Regions from separate parts of the Oribacterium sp. HCP28S3_H8 genome, predicted to be linked through region 2. Evidence: predicted binding sites of a transcription regulator. Region 2 holds the regulator's gene; each other region holds the start of a gene.
What was found. Region 2 encodes HrcA, which represses chaperone genes, less so after heat shock. Its sites were predicted from a motif close to TGTTAGCACTCNNNNNNNNNGAGTGCTAACA; they were not measured.
Positions count from the first base shown of each region.

Region 1: ACTNEN_RS02190 (Hsp20/alpha crystallin family protein) is a predicted target of HrcA. The motif match lies at 4,588-4,618, and genes of this name have one in related genera.
Region 3: clpB (ATP-dependent chaperone ClpB) is a predicted target of HrcA. The motif match lies at 3,644-3,674, and genes of this name have one in related genera.

Region 1 is NZ_JBQHUZ010000002.1:17,615-23,683, forward strand. Features, by position in the region: gene ACTNEN_RS02165 (ParA family protein) at 1-761, opposite strand, end outside; gene ACTNEN_RS02170 (DUF6017 domain-containing protein) at 795-1,697, opposite strand; gene ACTNEN_RS02175 (hypothetical protein) at 1,919-2,212, opposite strand; tRNA gene ACTNEN_RS02180 (tRNA-Arg) at 2,661-2,734, opposite strand; gene ACTNEN_RS02185 (Hsp20/alpha crystallin family protein) at 3,364-3,843, opposite strand; gene ACTNEN_RS02190 (Hsp20/alpha crystallin family protein) at 4,038-4,481, opposite strand; gene ACTNEN_RS02195 (MFS transporter) at 4,842-5,933, shown strand; gene ACTNEN_RS02200 (LysR family transcriptional regulator) at 6,069-6,069, shown strand, end outside.
Region 2 is NZ_JBQHUZ010000008.1:107,308-113,376, forward strand. Features, by position in the region: gene ACTNEN_RS10455 (sodium/proline symporter) at 1-201, shown strand, start outside; gene holA (DNA polymerase III subunit delta) at 201-1,202, shown strand; gene ACTNEN_RS10465 (3D domain-containing protein) at 1,309-1,920, shown strand; gene ACTNEN_RS10470 (3D domain-containing protein) at 2,264-2,830, shown strand; gene hrcA (heat-inducible transcriptional repressor HrcA) at 3,020-4,057, shown strand; gene grpE (nucleotide exchange factor GrpE) at 4,093-4,746, shown strand; gene dnaK (molecular chaperone DnaK) at 4,789-6,069, shown strand, end outside.
Region 3 is NZ_JBQHUZ010000002.1:253,603-259,671, reverse strand. Features, by position in the region: gene ACTNEN_RS03315 (ABC transporter ATP-binding protein) at 1-73, opposite strand, end outside; gene ACTNEN_RS03310 (hypothetical protein) at 260-709, opposite strand; gene clpB (ATP-dependent chaperone ClpB) at 836-3,487, opposite strand; gene ACTNEN_RS03300 (DUF488 domain-containing protein) at 3,752-4,153, opposite strand; gene ACTNEN_RS03295 (hypothetical protein) at 4,150-4,332, opposite strand; gene ACTNEN_RS03290 (prepilin peptidase) at 4,626-5,039, shown strand; gene ACTNEN_RS03285 (hypothetical protein) at 5,112-6,069, shown strand, end outside.

The sequences.
Region 1 (6,069 bases), on a different contig from region 2:
GCCAGCACCTCCTTCGTCAGTGATTGATAAGCTTCCGCGACCTTCCCGCCGGGATCGTGCCGGTAGATGCTGCAGCCCTCCGCGGAGATTTCCGCCGCGCGGACGCTTCTCGGGATATCCGTGTCATAGACATGCAGCTTCCCGCCGTAGGTTTCCCGGATGAGCTGGCTGATTTCCCTGGCAAAGTTTGTCCGGGCGTCGACCATCGTAAGAAGGATTCCTTCCACATGGAGCTTCGGATTGATCTGCCTCCTGACCTTGTTCACGGTCTGCAGAAGCTGCTCAAGGCCTTTGGCAGACAGGTAATTTGCCTGTACCGGGATCAGCACCTGATCGGAAGCCGCAAGCGCGTTGATCGTCAGCATCCCGAGGGATGGCATGCAGTCCAGCAGAATGTAGTCATAATTTCCTTTGACCGTCTCAAGATACTGTTTCAGCACGGTTTCCCTGCTCATGGCATTGACCAGAGAGACCTCCAGACCGGAAAGTGTGATACTCGCGGGAACCAGATCCACACCTTCTTCATGGGCGAGGATTCCTTCCCGCGGCGCAATCGGCTGATCTTCGATCACTTTCTGCAGGAGATCCGTCAGCGTGACCGGCAGGTCATCCGGTCTTGGATGTCCGAGTGCAATCGTAAGCGAACCCTGCGGATCCGTATCAACAAGGAGCACTTTCTTCCCTTCCATGGCAAGTCCGATCCCCAGGTTCTCGCAGGTGGTGGTCTTGCCCGTCCCGCCTTTCTGGTTTGTGACCGCCATGACTGTAGCCTTTGACAATGTTTCTCACCTCCTTCAGTTTTGACCGTAAAAGTCATTATTCACCCACGCCTGGTAGTATGGGCTGATTGTCGCCGGTGCATTATAAAGCGTGGCAAGCAGATACTGCTTCATGTTGCGGACCTTCGTTGTATTTTCATGCAGGCAGTGGAGAATATATTCCATGTGGCTGTGATCCAGCTTCATGAACCGGCTCTTTACGACTTCCGCCGGCTTGTCGTCGCCGGCGATGCGGATGGTCTGACGGCAGCTACACAAGACATCCACAATCAGATCCAGAATGCCGAGAATGGTTTCCTCTTCATGGGGATTTTCCTGAAGCAGAAGATCAATACTCAGCGATTTCCGGAAGTACTCCTCATACTGCGTTCGCTCCTGCATTCCTTCCTCATCGCATCCGGATAAGATAGGATAGGTATTGTTCAAATCAGTATAGTTATTATTAGTATTGATTCCGTGTCGTTTCGACACTTCCGGAGATGTCGAAAGAACACTTCCTGACGTGTCATTCTGACACTTCTTGAAATGTCCTGTCTCTGAGTTATCCACACTGCTGGCGGAGTTATCCACACTGCTGATGAAGTTTTTGACAAAGATGAGATTTGGTCTGCCCAGTCCCTGCCGTTTCCGCTCGATGAGTCCGCCTTTCTCCTCCAGCTCCTGAAGCAGCTGACCGGCTTTTTTATTGCCGCAGTTTAAATCCCGCATGATCTGCTCAATGGTGTAGATGATATACACACGGCCCTGTTCATCCGTCCAGTTGTTTCTGACGGAGAGATCCAGCTTATCAAGCATGATTCCATAGAGTGTTTTTGACTCCGCCGAGAGATCTTTGAACTGATCCCTCGTAAAGAGGACCTTGGGTACACGGTAGAAGGAGAATTGTTCTGCCTGCGCGCCGTAGAAATAGTCAAACATGCATTTATTTCACCCCGCCTTTCGCAACTTTTTCTCTCTTCAGTGGCTGCTTTCGAAATACATCCCCGTTCCGACCGTATGGGCACCTTGTGAAGACGCAGGTGCGGTACCGGAAATCCTCCCTGTGATAAGCGCATTTCGCGCAGCTCATAGGTTCCGCAGACGTATTTTTCTCCGCCTTCCGGCAGAGATGCTCATAATACCGAAGCCGTTCCTCCTGATCACGCATTGTCTCCACCTGCTTTCTCCATCCGTCTGGCATTCATCCATCGGTTCAGCTGCTTGTAGCAGACAGCACTCACACAGGGCCTGCCCTTTGCATAACAGCAGTTTTCGCATTTCTTTTCCTGCTCCGTCTTGATTACCTCCGCAAGGTAATAGCAGTTCTCTGTGCCCAGGATGCACCCGGACTTACGGTTCTTCCAGAAAAAGCACTTGCGGCAGGTTTCCGGCTTATCCGCGAAGTAATGAACGCCGTCGATCACGATTGTCTTTCGTCCTGTTTTGTTTCTCACCTTAATACCCTCCATGTATTTGTCCCGTTCCGGGCTATCCCGGAGACGACAAAAGCCCCACAGTGATTTTTGACACTGCGGGGCTATGTAAGATATCGATATTCTGTCGCCTGATCTAATTCAGGCGTTCGTTATTAGAAATCTAATTTTTCCTGTGGGTCTCATCTAACGCGATTAGAAATCCGCCTGCAGAACATAAGCTGCCTATCTTTATTTTCCGATCCTTTCCGACGGAATCTGTGCGTTTTCAACAGAAAAACACATACATACACCGGTAATCAGGGAACCTTACGCCATTTTTAGCAGGACGGCTGCTTCAGCCTGATTTTGCCCGTTAGAAAAATGGCCTATTTTATTAGCAATCCTCTAATCGAAACCCGAAATGATTAGATGAAATAAAAAAAGCATGGGAGAATTTCAAAGAAATCTTCCACGCCTTTTCGGGTAACGTCCCTGATGTGATTCGAACACACGACCTTCCGCTTAGGAGGCGGACGCTCTATCCAGCTGAGCTACAGAGACATATGTAATTTTTCTTGATTTTACGCGGTTTTTTGCGCCCCGGTCAAGATCCGGTATGTAAATCGGAAGCCTTTTTCGATTAGAAAAACTCGTTTTTGCTAATCAATTCCGGCTCCCGAATGACCATCTTTGTAAAAACGTTCCTTCCGCCACTCGTTAGCAGTTGGTGTAAATCTGCATCCGACTCGAACTACCGTCAAAATTTCTAAATTCTCTCCGGCGGTAGGAAGCCTTCTTCTTAGGAGGCGGACGCTCTATCCAGCTGAGCTACAGAGACATAGTATCGAGAGTTCAATACTTTAATGCGAATGTTTCATCATGTGCATTTACGAAGTATTCAAAATATACGTGCTTTATCTTATCACACAATCCGAGATTTCGCAAGAAACCTTGCCCCATTACATACAATGAGAAGCGATGACAGACAGGAACGATATGAAGGAACTCAGACGGTATTTTATTCAGCGACGGATTCCAGCACTAAAAAAGACTGCCGCTTTCACGACAGTCTCCTTCAGGATTATATGATGTATCAAATCTCTATCTAATCAAAATCCGCTGATCCCAGACCGGTAGTTTTTCAGACCACCGGTCCTTAGCGGCATTCAGGGAACAATTCCGGAAATGCATCATTCGATCGTAATATATTTATGTTCTTCCTCTTTCCTAGCTTCTGCCTTCTTCGGAATCGAGATCTTCAGAACACCATTTTCAAATCCGGCCTTGACCTCATCCTCTGTGACATCACTGCCAACATAGAAGGATCTCTGCATAGCACCGGCATAGCGCTCCTGGCGGATCATTTTACCTTCCTTGCTCTTCTCGTCCTTATCCAGACTCTTTTCAGCTGAAATTGTAAGATAACCATCCTTCAGTTCCAGCTTTACATCGTCCTTCTTCATGCCAGGCAGATCTACCGCAAGCTCATAGCTGTTATCTGTTTCTCTGACATCCGTCTTCATTAGATTTTTAGCATGTCTGCCAAACAACGGATTTTTCTGACCAAAGAAGCGATTTCCTGCTTTTGCAAGTGCACGCTCATCTCTGTCAAAATCATCAAAAACATCATCCATCATATCATTCTCACCAAATACACTAGGCATAAACATAAAACTTACCTCCTTATATATGGCTCGCTCAGGATGTTGGTTCTGAACCGTCGTTACTAAAATTTATGTAAACTACCTTACCCTCGTGCGGATCGCCCCGGGCCGTTCATCTCGCCCGGAACCCAGGCACTTATGTATGACCCGCGGCAGAAGCATTCGCCGAGTAAGCTCAGGCGAATGCTTCCGACGCCTCATTATCCCTCAATCGCGATGGTCTTCTTTTCCGGAATCTGCTGCTTAGCTTCCTTCTTAGGGATCGCTATGGTAAGCACACCATCAACGAACTTTGCGTGAATGTCTTCTTCCTTGAGATCGTCGCCTACATAGAAGCTTCTCTGCATGGATCCGGAGTAACGCTCCTGTCTTACCATCTTACCATTCTTATCCTTCTCATCCTTGTTTTCATTATGGGCAGCCTGAATGGTAAGGTAGCCATCCTTAAGCTCCAGCTTCAGGTCCTCTTTCTTGTAGCCCGGAAGCTCAACATTCATTTCATAGTCCTTTTCATTTTCCCTGATATCGGTTTTCATGAGGCCTGCTGCATTCTGTCTATATCTGTATGCAGGCTGATAATCAAACCAGTCATCATTAAAGAAATCATCCAAAAGATTCTCACCAAATACACTAGGCATATACATCATAATTCATAACCTCCTGCTATCTATTGGAAATCAGGTTCTCCGGAGCTCCCGCTCCTTTGTACCTCATCTCTTTTTCTCTTTACATCTCGTATTATAGTCACTTTGTTAGCAATGTCAAGCGTTGAGTGCTAAATAAATTGTGAACAATGTGTGACGTTTCGAGCGTCTGCCATGCCTACTACCTGCTGTCAACTACCACGCACCTAAATGAATACGCCCTGAGAAAGCAAACAATTGCGCTATTTTGTTATTGATTACTTATGAAGCATAAAAACAACGTATTTGGATGAGCATAGATCCATGTTACATTTTTAGCATAAAGTTCGTTGTTGAACGATGGCGAAAGAGGGCATGGATATGATTTCAAAAGAAAAATCAGATGCTGTTGCGATCAGAGGATCTAAAAACCAGGCATTTACTAGTAAACAACTGATGGTATTAGTCGGAGCTTGTCTGTATCAATGCGCTATGATTGGTATTTTACTGAACTGTTCCGGCGTTCTTTTTGCCGAGATGCGTCACGAACTTGGATTTACTATGTCGAAAGTATCGTTGTATAATACTATAAAAAGCGTGATAACGGCACTGGCGGCTGCATCGGTAACAGCGTTATATTTTAAATCCAAAAAACCAGTTTTTCTGCTATTGAATCAGCTTGTTACAATCAGCGGTTTCATGCTGCTTACAGTGGGAACAACGGGTCCCATGTGGTATGTATCAGCGGTTTTATGTGGTTTATCAGGCTGTGTAGGTAGTGTGGCTATTCCGATGCTGCTGACGCAATGGTTTCCACAGAATGCCGGTACGGCAACAGGCATTGCAATGTCGTTTTCTGGTATTGGTGGAGCTGTCTGTAATCCTTTATGTGCTAAAATGATTGGCGTTATTGGATGGAAGGGAACGATATATTTTTTGAGCATAATTACACTTATGCTGACAATTCCGGGGCTCTTCCTTATGTTTCGATACCCGGTGCCGGATGCACAGATGCAGAAAAGAGAAAAAGAGACATCAGTACCCGTCAATGTTAGCAAGAGGATTGTCACGATCATTCTTGTTTCGATTGTGCTGGTAGGGGGCGGTTTAGGCGTGACATTTGCTGTAAATATTAGCATGTATGCGCAGAGCATAGGATATTCTCTGACGGTAGGAGCATCGTTGACAACCATGATTATGCTTGGCAATGTTTGCAGTAAATTTTTGTATGGGATTTATTGCGATAAAAAAGGTGTATGGAAAGCAACCATAGGAGCATTGTCGGTGGTTTTGGTCTCCGTTCTTAGCTATATATTCCTTCAGAATCATGTGATCATCCTATTTGCAGCATCTTTCGTTTACGGCTCAGTATATGCATTATCTGTGGTTGGTCTTTCGAGGTGTTGTGTACAGCTTATGGAGAGCAGGAAAGCAAGCATTACATTGGGATTCATACGTGTATCCATAGTGTGATCATGGCGGGTTCTTCTCTGATGGTGGGTGTTCTGTTTGATCGCTTTCAGAGCTTCTCACCGGTACTTTTCATCGTTCTTGCAGCGATGTGCTGTTCAGTCGCTGCGTGCGTTGTAATGGAGAAACGTAAGATTAA
Region 2 (6,069 bases):
ATGCTGGCAGGCGGAATCATGGTATTTGTATGGAAGTATCTTGTGCGCCCGATGGGAGGCGCCTGGGGGATTTATGAGCTGCTTCCGGCATTCATTACCGCGATTCTTGTAAATGTTCTGGTCAGCCTGCTGACACCGGCACCCAATGTGACGATTACGGCGGACTTTGATGAAGTTAAGAAGATTATGAAGGAATCCTGATGGCGTATAAGAAAAACGAGGATCAGACCAGATACCTTAAACTTAATGAGGATCTGAAATCCGGACAGTATCAGCCGGTATATCTCTTGTACGGAGAGGAAAATTATCTGAAGCTCTCCTATAAAAAGATGTTTCGTAAGGCGATCGGCGGTGAAGATGAACTGAATTATACCTATTATGATGGTGCTCCGGAGCTGGATACACTGATCGGATCACTGGAAACCATGCCGTTTATGCTTTCCACGGACCGTCTTGTAGTGGTAAGCGGCTCCGGCTATTGCATGAAAAGCGCTCCGGAGCGTCTTATTGAATATCTGCCTACGATGCCGTCCTCCAGTCATCTTATGCTGATTGAGGATGATGTGGACAAACGGAATAAGCTGTATAAGCTCATTCAGAAGCTTGGCTTTGTCTGTGAGCTCGGTGAGCAGGATCCTCGGATGCTTGCAGGCTGGGCGGCAAGGTATCTTGACAGGGCAGGGAAAAAGATCCGGAGCTCCACGATGACCTATCTCCTTACAAAAACCGGCAGCAGCATGGATAACATCGTGAGTGAGCTGGAAAAGCTGATCGCCTATACAGGAGAGCGGGATGTGATAGAGGACGCCGATGTGACGGAAATCTGCTCTCAGAATGTTGAGGACCGGGTGTTTGACATGATCTCGGAGCTGAGTCTTGGAAATACCGGCAAGGCAATGCAGTACTATAGTGACCTGCTGACGCTGCAGGAAGCACCGATGAAAATTCTTGCGCTCATGCGCCGTAACTTTAATCAGCTGCTTCTCACCAAGGAGAGCATGATGCAGGGGATGAACCGTAAGGATGCTGCAGAGTATGTGCATGTCAGTCCCTGGGTGGTGCAGAAGCTGATGGATCAGGCAAGACATTATACGCTGGAGAGCCTTGTTAAGTACATCTCCCGCTGTATGGATTATGATGAAGCCATTAAAAACGGAAATCTCACGGATCAGCTTGCGGTCGAGCTGCTGCTTACGAGTTGATGGCAGCAGATGATAAAATTGAAAGAAATTGTAAATTGACTTTTTACTTCCTGTACATTATCTTTTTACTATTATTATTTGATGCCATAATTTCTGGGAGGCTATTATGAACTTAAAAAAAGCAGCGGTATGTTTTATTACGATGGCTCTGACGGGGCTTGTGAGCGTACCGGCATTCGCAGATGAGCTTGGACCTGCCTTTAAAAATGGAACACAGATTACAATGCAGCAGGGTGCTCTGATCGCGTCGGGCGCAGAGGATCGTAAGACTTCCGCAGAGGCTTCCGATCAGAATGCGCAGAAATCCGCGCTTCCTGCAGAGGTGAAGTCAAAAGATGCTGACACCACGACAGTCGCAGCTAAGAAAAATCAGAATAGAGCGGGAGAGACACCGGTAGGTGTAGTTGTTACCGAGGAATCCAAGGCTTATAGTAAGGGGGCCGCTCTTGGAAACTTCCAGATTGTTGGATATTACGGAGAGGGCAAAACCTACTCCGGCGCGTATACCAGGGCAAACCACACCGTTGCTGCAGATACGGATGTTCTGCCGCTTGGCACAAAGATCTTTATCGGAGATACGGTCTATACGGTTGAGGATATCGGAAGTGCGGTCAAGGGCAATATGATCGATATTTACTTTGACAGCTATGAGGAAGCGGCGAATGTTACCCGCCTGGGGAGACGCTATGCTGATGTGTATGCCGCAGTTAAAAAATGAGATTACGTGCACTGGTTTAAGCAATTTGTGACATTTCAGTAAAAACGTCCTCGTATTTATGGAATCGTAAGTTTCCGGTAATAATTAAAAGGAAAGAATCACCATATTCTGGTGGTTCTTTTTTTTATATCTTTGTGCAATGTTGCAGAAATATATAAAAACTGCACAGAGGAAAAATCCGCTTCGCAGCTTCTCTCCTGCAAAATGCCTATCGCAGATTACTTGACAGACTCGTAAAATCCGCTTATCATGCGACGAAGTCGGGCTGAAATGATTCAGCTCGTATTTTTTTAGAGTGTAACGAATCGGATTCCGGATTTCCGGAGGAAAAGGAGGACATTTTTTGGGTCGTCGAGAACATAGCTTTTTATACATACGTGAGCTGCTTTTAGTGATTGCACTGATGCTTTTTCTGGGAGGCTGCATGAGCTTCACAGCATCTGCAGGTACCATCAAAGGAACCAAGGCGCTGTTTATCACAGCCGGTGCGGATGCAGAGGCGGAAGCAAAGGAAGCAGAGGAAAAGGCAAAGGCAGAAGCGCTCGCCAAGGCGGAGGCAGAAAAAAAGGCACAGGAGGAAGCGGCGGCAGCAGCACGGCTGACACTCCCGGATGGCAGAACATTGACGCCGCTGGGTTCATTTAGAATCACCGGATATTGTCCATGCTATCAGTGCTCGGAGGGACATGGCTCTGTGACAGCCATCGGGACCCGCGCGAGATCCGGACGTACCGTCGCCGTGGATCCGAGGGTGATTCCCTACGGTACCCATCTTCTGATTAACGGGCATGAATATGTTGCGGAGGACTGCGGCGGCGCCGTCAAGAGAAATCATATTGATGTGTATTTTGACAGCCATCGGGAGGCTGCCAATATCCTTTACTATACAGAAGTCTATATTATCCGGTGATATATGTTTCCGGACCTAAGGCGCGAAATGTCATTTAAAAAGGGCATGAGCGCCTTTTTTCATACTTTTTTCACAGTTCTTTTTTGGGAAATCCCTTGACACCCTTTCGGACCTAGAGTATTATAACCAATAGAAATTAGCACTCTGCATTTTTGAGTGCTAACAAATCATTAAGAAGGAGGCAGTCAGATGGAATTGGACAATCGTAAAGTCGTGATTCTGACAACGATTATCAAAAACTATCTTGAGACCGGAGAGCCGGTCGGATCAAGAACAATCAGTAAGTATTCCGGACTGAATCTGAGCTCTGCCACCATTCGGAATGAAATGAGCGATCTGGAGGAAATGGGCTATATTGTGCAGCCGCATACTTCAGCCGGCAGGATTCCCTCTGATAAAGGGTACCGGTTTTATGTGGATCAGCTGATGCAGACGCAGCGGGATGAGCTTGATGATGTGAGATCCGAGATGTTCCAGAAGGTTGATAAGCTGGAAAATACACTTAAGACCCTGGTGAAGGCTCTTGCGGAGGATACCCATTACGCAGCCATGGTTTCCGGACCGACAGTACATACCAATAAGATCAAGTTTATTCAGGTATCGATCGTTGATGCAAGACGACTGCTTCTCGTGATCATGCTGGAGGGAAATCTTGTTCGAACTGCGACAGTGAGCCTGGATGGTTGCGAGGAACTGGATTTCAACCGTATGCTGAGCATCAATATGCTGCTTAACGACGAGCTGGACGGGCTGACCGGCTCGGATATCACGGAGGGGCGGATCGCGCAGATTTACGCACGGACGAGTTTTAAGAAAACCGTGGGATCGATACTTGCAGCTATTCACAATATACTTAGTGTTAATGGCAGCAATGTCCAGATCTATACGTCCGGAGCAACCAATATTTTTAAATATCCGGAGCTTTCCGAGTCGGACAAGGCCTCCAAGCTGATTTCCGCGCTGGAGCAGAAGGATGAGCTGATTGAGCTTGTTCATGATGCCAGTGAGGATGCAGAGGAGAGCAGAAATCCGATTCAGGTATATATCGGTAACGAGTCACCGCTACAGAATATGGCGGATTGTTCTGTGATCACTGCCAACTATGAGCTTGGCAATGGTCTGAGAGGAACCATAGGAGTGATTGGTCCGAAACGGATGGACTATGAAAAGGTCCTTGAGGTTTTAAACAAGGTCATGAATGAAATGGACCAGGCGTTTCGGAAGTAGACATATATAGACAGGAAACGGGAAAGGAGCACATCTTGCAGGAAGAAGAAAAAAAGACTTCCCCGGAGCAGGGCACAGAAGAAGCCAGAGCCGGAGAAGCACAGGATACAGTAACAAAGGAAACAGATGAAGCAAAGGCAGCAGAGCATGTCGAAGCTTCTCAAAAGGAGGACGCTTCGGATGCCGAAGCTTCGGAAGCTGCAGAGTCCGGAGACCAGAAAACAGAGTCCAAGGTAAGAGATCTCCAGAAGGAAAAATACGAAAAGGAAATTGCGGAGTGCAAGGAGAAGTACTTAAGACTCTATGCAGAATTTGACAATTTCCGGAAACGATCGGAAAAGGAAAAGTCCCAGATGTTTGATATGGGAGCACGGGACGTTATAGAAAAAATCCTTCCGATTGTTGATAACTTTGAGAGAGCGCTGGGAACTGTGGAAAAAGAGGATGAGGACGATGCCTTTACCAAGGGCGTCCGCGGAATCTATAAGCAGATCCGTAAAATGTTTGAGGATCTGGATGTAAAGCCGATCGAAGCAGAAGGCGCAAAATTTGACCCTAATCTTCACAATGCCGTGATGACTGATACCGAGAGTGATGCCGAGGAGGATACCATTACACAGGACCTCCAGAAGGGATACACCTATAAGGGACAGGTTGTCCGTCATTCCATGGTGAAGGTAAAAAAATAAAGAATCATCATTTAACTGTTTTTAATAAAGGAGATATGAATTATGGGAAAGATTATTGGTATTGACTTAGGTACAACAAACAGCTGTGTGGCAGTTATGGAAGGTGGTAAGCCCACTGTTATCGCCAATGCTGAGGGTATGAGAACCACACCGTCCGTTGTGGCATTTACCAAAAACGGCGAGCGTCTTGTGGGTGAGCCTGCAAAGCGTCAGGCAGTAACCAATGCGGACAGAACGATTTCCTCCATCAAGAGACATATGGGATCTGATTACAAGGTTACCATTGACGGCAAGAGCTATACACCGCAGGAGATTTCCGCAATGATCCTTCAGAAGCTCAAGGCTGATGCAGAGGCATATCTTGGCGAGAAGGTTACCGAGGCGGTTATCACGGTTCCGGCATATTTCAACGATGCCCAGAGACAGGCAACAAAGGATGCCGGTAAGATCGCAGGTCTGGATGTAAAGCGTATCATCAATGAGCCGACAGCCGCAGCACTCGCTTATGGTCTTGATGAGGGCGATGAGCAGAAGATCATGGTTTATGATCTTGGCGGTGGTACCTTTGATGTATCGATCATCGATATCGGTGATGGCGTAATCGAGGTTCTGTCTACCAACGGTGATACACACCTTGGCGGTGATGACTATGATGCAAGAATCCAGAACTGGATGGTAGAGGAGTTTAAGAAGGCAGAGGGCGTTGATCTTTCTCAGGATAAGATGGCAATGCAGAGACTTAAGGAAGCTGCTGAAAAGGCCAAGAAGGAGCTTTCTGCTTCTACTACAACAGAAATCAACCTTCCGTTTATTACAGCAACTGCCGAAGGTCCGAAGCACCTGGATATGACGCTGACAAGAGCTAAGTTTGAGGAGCTGACTGCAGATCTCACCGAGAGAACCGCAGTTCCGGTACAGAACGCACTGCGTGATGCAGGACTTACGGCTGCAGACCTTTCCAAGGTACTGCTGGTTGGTGGTTCCACACGTATGCCGGTTGCACAGGAGAAGGTAAAGCAGCTGACCGGTAAGGAGCCGTCCAAGACGCTTAACCCGGATGAGTGTGTTGCAATCGGCGCAGCAATCCAGGGTGGTAAGCTCGCAGGCGATGCCGGTGCAGGTGATGTGCTTCTGCTGGATGTAACACCGCTTACACTTTCTATCGAGACACTTGGCGGTGTGGCAACTCCTCTGATCAAGAGAAATACAACCATTCCTACCAGAGCATCTCAGGTTTTCTCCACTGCCGAGGATAATCAGACTGCTGTAGATATCCACGTTGTACAGGGCGAGCGTGAGTTTGCAAGAGACAACAAGACACTC
Region 3 (6,069 bases), on a different contig from region 2:
TGTCATACAACCGGTACACCTTGGTGACATCCTTCACCTCGATCATCGTTTCCTGTTCATCTGTTTTTCCCATATCGTTCAGGGGATCTCCCTTTTCTTTTAAAATAGAAATACGCACGAATGCGCTAAAACAAAAAATCCCAAATGCGCATTACGCATTTGGGAACATTGTATCATATTTATGATTTATTGCAAATTACAGGGATTAAGATCTGTTGCCGGGATAAAGGTCCGTTGCCGGCTGTTTTAAGGCCACAGCTTAAGAAACTCCCGGTACTGCATGCACACCAGTTGTGTTGCTTGTGGTGCCACGATTGCTTTTTACAGATCCCGTGACCGGACCGCTGTAGCTGCCTGCGGTGATCCCGGATGCAGACGTATTTTCAGATGCAGAAGGCATATAAAAATCTCCGGGAGCCGCCCCGCTGTCTGCATGCACTATGGTAACCTTTTTCTGCTCTGTCTCATTGGATCCGGTATCCGGACCACTGTAGCTTCCGCCGGTAATCCCGGATGCAGAAACCGTTTCAGGACCTGTGATGAATCTTGAGCTGTTATATGGATCATTGGAGCTGATTCTGCCTGCAGATCTGGAAATAATCGCGCCACTTCCCGTGACAACATACTCTCCCTCTGCCGCAAATGCCGGCACCGCTGAAACCATCACTGCGACAGCTAAAACCGCCGCTGCTTTTTTTATCCTGTCCACTCTCATCCTCACAGGTCCTTTCTCATCGTACCATTGTTTCTTTGTTCTGTACTCAGTATAGCATACAAAAGAACAACCGTACTTACATTCCCCTTACGATTCGTCTAAAAATGCTTTGCCGAAGCATCAGTTGTCCACCGTCCAGGTACCTCTGTCCACTGTCTCGCCAGGCTCCGGTTCAGCGCTCTCGGTTTCCTTGATATTGGCCTTGAGCTTGCCCATCTCCGCGTCAATCTCGATGGTATCTCCCTCATGGACCTCACCCTCAAGGATGATCCGGGCAACCAGCGTTTCCACATTTTTCTGGACAAATCTCTTAAGCGGTCTTGCACCAAACTGCGGATCATAGCCATGATCAATGACATACTCCCGGGCAGCCTGTGTAAGCGTAACGGTAAGCTGCTTATCCTCCAGTCTCCGGTCAATGTCCTTCACAATGAGATCCAGAATGCCGGAAATATTGTCCTTGGTAAGCGGCTTAAACATGATGATTTCATCCAGACGATTCAGAAATTCCGGACGGAATGCAGCTCTCAGTGCTTCATGCACCTCCTTCTGTGCCTGCTCGGAGATATTTCCCTTGTCATCAATCCCATCCAGAAGCGCCTGTGCGCCAAGGTTGGAGGTCAGGATAATGATGGTGTTTTTAAAGTCCACCGTCTTACCCTGGGAATCGGTGATCCGACCGTCATCCAGGACCTGCAGCAGGATATTAAAGACATCCGGATGTGCCTTCTCTATTTCATCAAAAAGCACAACCGAGTACGGCTTCCTTCTGACAGCCTCGGTCAGCTGACCGCCTTCCTCATATCCGACATATCCGGGAGCGGCGCCGATCAGTCTCGATACAGAATACTTTTCCATGTACTCGGACATATCAATCCGCACCATGGCATTTTCATCGTCAAACAGACTCTGCGCCAAAGCCTTGGCAAGCTCTGTCTTACCAACACCGGTAGGTCCCAGGAACAGGAAGGAACCGATCGGCTTTGTCGGATCCTTAATGCCGGCCTTGGAGCGAATGATGGCTTCCGTTACTTTTTCCACCGCTTCATCCTGACCGATAACTCTCTTATGGAGCTGATCTCCGAGATGCAGCACCTTGGAACGCTCGGACTCGTTTAACTTGGTGACCGGGATGCCGGTCCAGCGGCTCACGATCTTTCCGATCTCATCCTCTGTCACACGGTCAAGGACAATGCTTGAGTCCTGGCCATGGACATTCGCCTCCGTATCCTTAAGCTGCTTCTCCACCTCCGGGAGATCCTGGTACTGGAGCTTGGCCGCGGTATTATAATCGTATTTCTGCTTTGCAATCTCAATATCCGCCTTGATCTTATCGCGCTTCTCTCTCAGCGCCTGAAGGTTACCGACAGAGTTCTTTTCGTTTTCCCACTGTGCCTTCTTGACATTGAACTGATCCTGTAGCTCTGCCAGCTCCTTTTCACTTTCTGCCAGGCGCTCCCTGGAAAGATTATCGTCCTCCTTCTTGAGGGAAACCTGCTCAATCTTAAGCTGTGTGATCTTGGACTGCATTTCCTGCATATCCTCCGGCATGCTGTCCATCTGCGTCCGCACCATGGCGCAGGCTTCATCTACGAGGTCGATTGCCTTATCCGGCAGGAACCGGTCGGAAATATAACGGTCGGAAAGTGTCGCCGCTGCTACCAGTGCGTTATCGGTAATGGTAACGCCATGGTACTTCTCATAGCTTTCCTTGATACCACGCAGGATATAAATGGTTTCCTCGACAGACGGCTGGTCAATCATTACCGGCTGGAAACGACGCTCCAGCGCCGGATCCTTCTCAATATATTTATGATACTCGTTTAAGGTCGTTGCACCGATACAATGCAGCTCACCTCTCGCCAGCATCGGTTTCAGAATATTGCCCGCATCCATGGAGCCTTCCGATGCGCCGGCACCGACAATCGTGTGCAGCTCATCAATAAACATCAGGATCTGACCCTCGGACTTTTTCACCTCATCCAGGACCGCCTTCAATCTCTCCTCAAATTCGCCACGATACTTGGCGCCTGCAATGAGAGAGCCCATATTCAGTGCAAAGATCTTTTTATCCTTAAGAGAATCCGGTACCTCTCCCTTGGCAATCCGCTGTGCAAGTCCCTCAACGACGGCTGTTTTACCGACACCAGGCTCACCGATCAGACACGGATTGTTTTTTGTCTTACGGCTCAGGATCCGGATAATATTTCTGATCTCGTCATCTCTGCCGATGACCGGATCCATCTTCTGGTCCTTTGCCCGCTGTACCATCTCATATCCGTATTTATTTAAGGTATCATAGGTTGCCTCCGGATTATCGGAAACCACTCTCTGATTACCTCTCACCTCCGAAAGCACCTTCAGGAAGCCATCCTTGGTAATGTTATATTTCTTTAAGAGCTCCTTCATCGGACGATCCGCCTCTTTCATAAGAGACAGGAAAATGTGCTCTACCGAAACATACTCATCGCCCATCGCCTTGGCATGATCCTCGGCATTGACGAGAGCCCTGTTGGCATCCTGTGAAAAATACATCTGCCCTGCACCGGAAACCTTGGGCAGCTTGTCAATTTCCTGCTCCACATCCTGCTTAAAGGCATCAATCGGCACTCCCATTTTGGTCAGGAGCTTTGCAATCAGACTGTCATCTATCGTTAAAAGACTATAGAGGATGTGCATCTCAACAATCTGCTGATTGCCATGATCCAGTGCAATCTTTTCACAGTTGTTTACAGCCTCAACTGACTTCTGCGTGAATTTATTGATGTTCATAGATATCCTCCCTTTAAATTTCTTTTTATATGCTCATTACATATATGTAAACCGAAAACCGCCAGATCTCCCGGCAGCCTTCGGATAATAAAAGAATCGCTGGCGGAGTGCTCCTCGCAGGAGCTCCTCTGTCAGCGATTATCATTATAGCATAGTTGTTAGCACTGTCAAGCATTGAGTGCTAATTTCTTCTATGAAAGATTTGTGAACTTTCTAAAGGAAGGATAAACTAAAGCCCAAACCATTTTCTGTATACCTCATATATTAGTCAGCTGCATCGTTACTCTCATCAGCTGCTTTACCATGCATGGTTTCCAGAAGCCAGTCCCGTAAAATAAGAGCATGGTTGCAGGTTTCTGATTTTGCCGCATACACAAGCGTTACATTACGCGTTTTAAGCTCTGCCGCAATATCCCTTGCGAATGCTTCCGCCGCGGGATTTTCCGAGAGCTCCTGCCGGTACTTCCAGCTAAACTCCTCAAAAAGCTCCTGCTGATGTCCGAACCAGTTCCTGAGCGCCGGTGTCGGCGTAATTTCCTTTGCCCAGCGGTCGAGCCTTGCTCTCTCCCTGGATACCCCTCTCGGCCAGAGCCTGTCCACCAGGATTCTCATGCCATCGGACTCTTCTGCTGGCTGATACGCTCTCTTGATTTTAAGCTCATTCATCTAAGCGCCTCCTGATATCTTCCCTCCAGTGTACCCTCTTGTTTTGCCAGACGTTCGCATGCCGTCAGCGGATACCGGCTCTGTTTATGATGGAAATCCACACAGGGCTTGCAGTCGCAGTAACGCTCACAGTCTGTATTATGACATGGACAGTGATACGGATCATATATCGGAACCATTGTTTCTCCTCCTCTCATGCCTTAGATTGTAGTTCCGCAGTGCCTGCTTTTCCGTAACCTGTGTTACAAACATACGATTTGTTGAATCTGTATAATTTCTCTTTAAAATTCCGGTATTCTGATATTTACGACCGTATCTCCACTCCTTACACTCCTGTATTTACGATCTGACAGTTTTACAATCCAGTATATTATCCATAAAAAGCTAATATCCTTTTATGAATATTATCCAAATATGGAGTATAGGAGCTTTACGGATCCTCACGTATACTGTGGCTACAGACGGAGGTCATATGGAACAAAGCAGATTACTTATTCTCTTACAGCTGCTGCTGATTGCAGCGTACTATGACACGAAATATCGTGTTATCCCAAACCCCTTGATCCTTATGGGTGTTTTCTCAGGTGCACTTTTGCTGCCCTTCTCTTTATTGTCTCAGCTTAAGTATCTGTTGACATTTATAGCTGCTCTTATGCTGCTCTGCCCCGTCTTTTATCTGGGAGGCGCCGGAGCAGGTGATCTCAAGCTGTCCGCCATCGTGCTAAGTTTCCTTGGCATCACAGACGGAGCCAGAGTCCTGCTTCCCGCATGCGCCATTGCCCTGATACAAATGCTTCTCTTTCACAGGAAAACCGTGCCCTTTGCCCAACCCTTACTACTGGGCGCGATTCCAACTCTTCTGCCCGGCGTTCTGCTGCTGCCTTAAAACGCATCCCGACAGCGCAGCACCGGAAGCGGATGAGGATATATCAAAAAATCACAGGAAGGAACGAAATCCATGCGAATGGAAAAAACACTGGTACTCTACGACCGAAACACGGATTATACAAAGCATTTTACAGATTATGTCAGAAATCGCTCTCCACTTCCTTTTACCGTATACAGCTTCAGTGATTTCGATACACTGCTGACCTTTTCCAGGAAACGAAGGATTGACATCCTGCTCTCCGTACCGGAGGAAACCGATCATCTTAAACAGATCCCTGCGAGGGAGTTTCTGTATCTCACAGAGCAGTCCGGCTCCAGTCTCCATGAGAGCCGGAGCATTTACCGGTATCAATCCGGTGAAAACATTCTCCGGGAGCTCATGCAGTACCTAGGCAGCGCAACAGATAAAAACGGTTTTTCCGCCCATGGCAGCACGGAGCTCATCACTGTATTCAGTCCGATCGGACAGTCGGGGAAGACGAGGCTTGCTTTAAGTCTCGCGCACGAACTTAACAAAGCTCACCGGACGCTATATCTCTCCATGGAGGAAAACTCCGGATTACCTGCATTACTTAACGATCAGCCTCTTCCCGACACTGGACTTTCCGACCTGCTGTATTTCTATAAGCAGGACAAATCATCCTGCGGGGAGCTTCTTAAAAAAGCTGTGCTGCATCTCCACGAAATCGACATGCTTCTGCCATGCCGCTCTCCAGGAGACCTTGAGCTATTTTCCTCACATGATCTTAAGGCTCTGATCGAATCTCTGCTGGATGGCTCCGGCTATGACTATCTCGTACTGGACACTGATTCCATTACATCCAGGTTTCAGGAGATCCTACCTATATCAAAGCACCTTTTTCTTCCCGTCCGGACAGATCCGGGAAGTCTTGCCAAGCTTCATCACTTTGAGTCCTGTCTTGGAAATCAATACCTGCCGGAAGGCATCACCCGCCTGGTTGTGCCACCTGTCGCAGAATCCGCGGAAATCACCAGTCTGCCGCTCCTTCTGGACGGATCATTGCAGA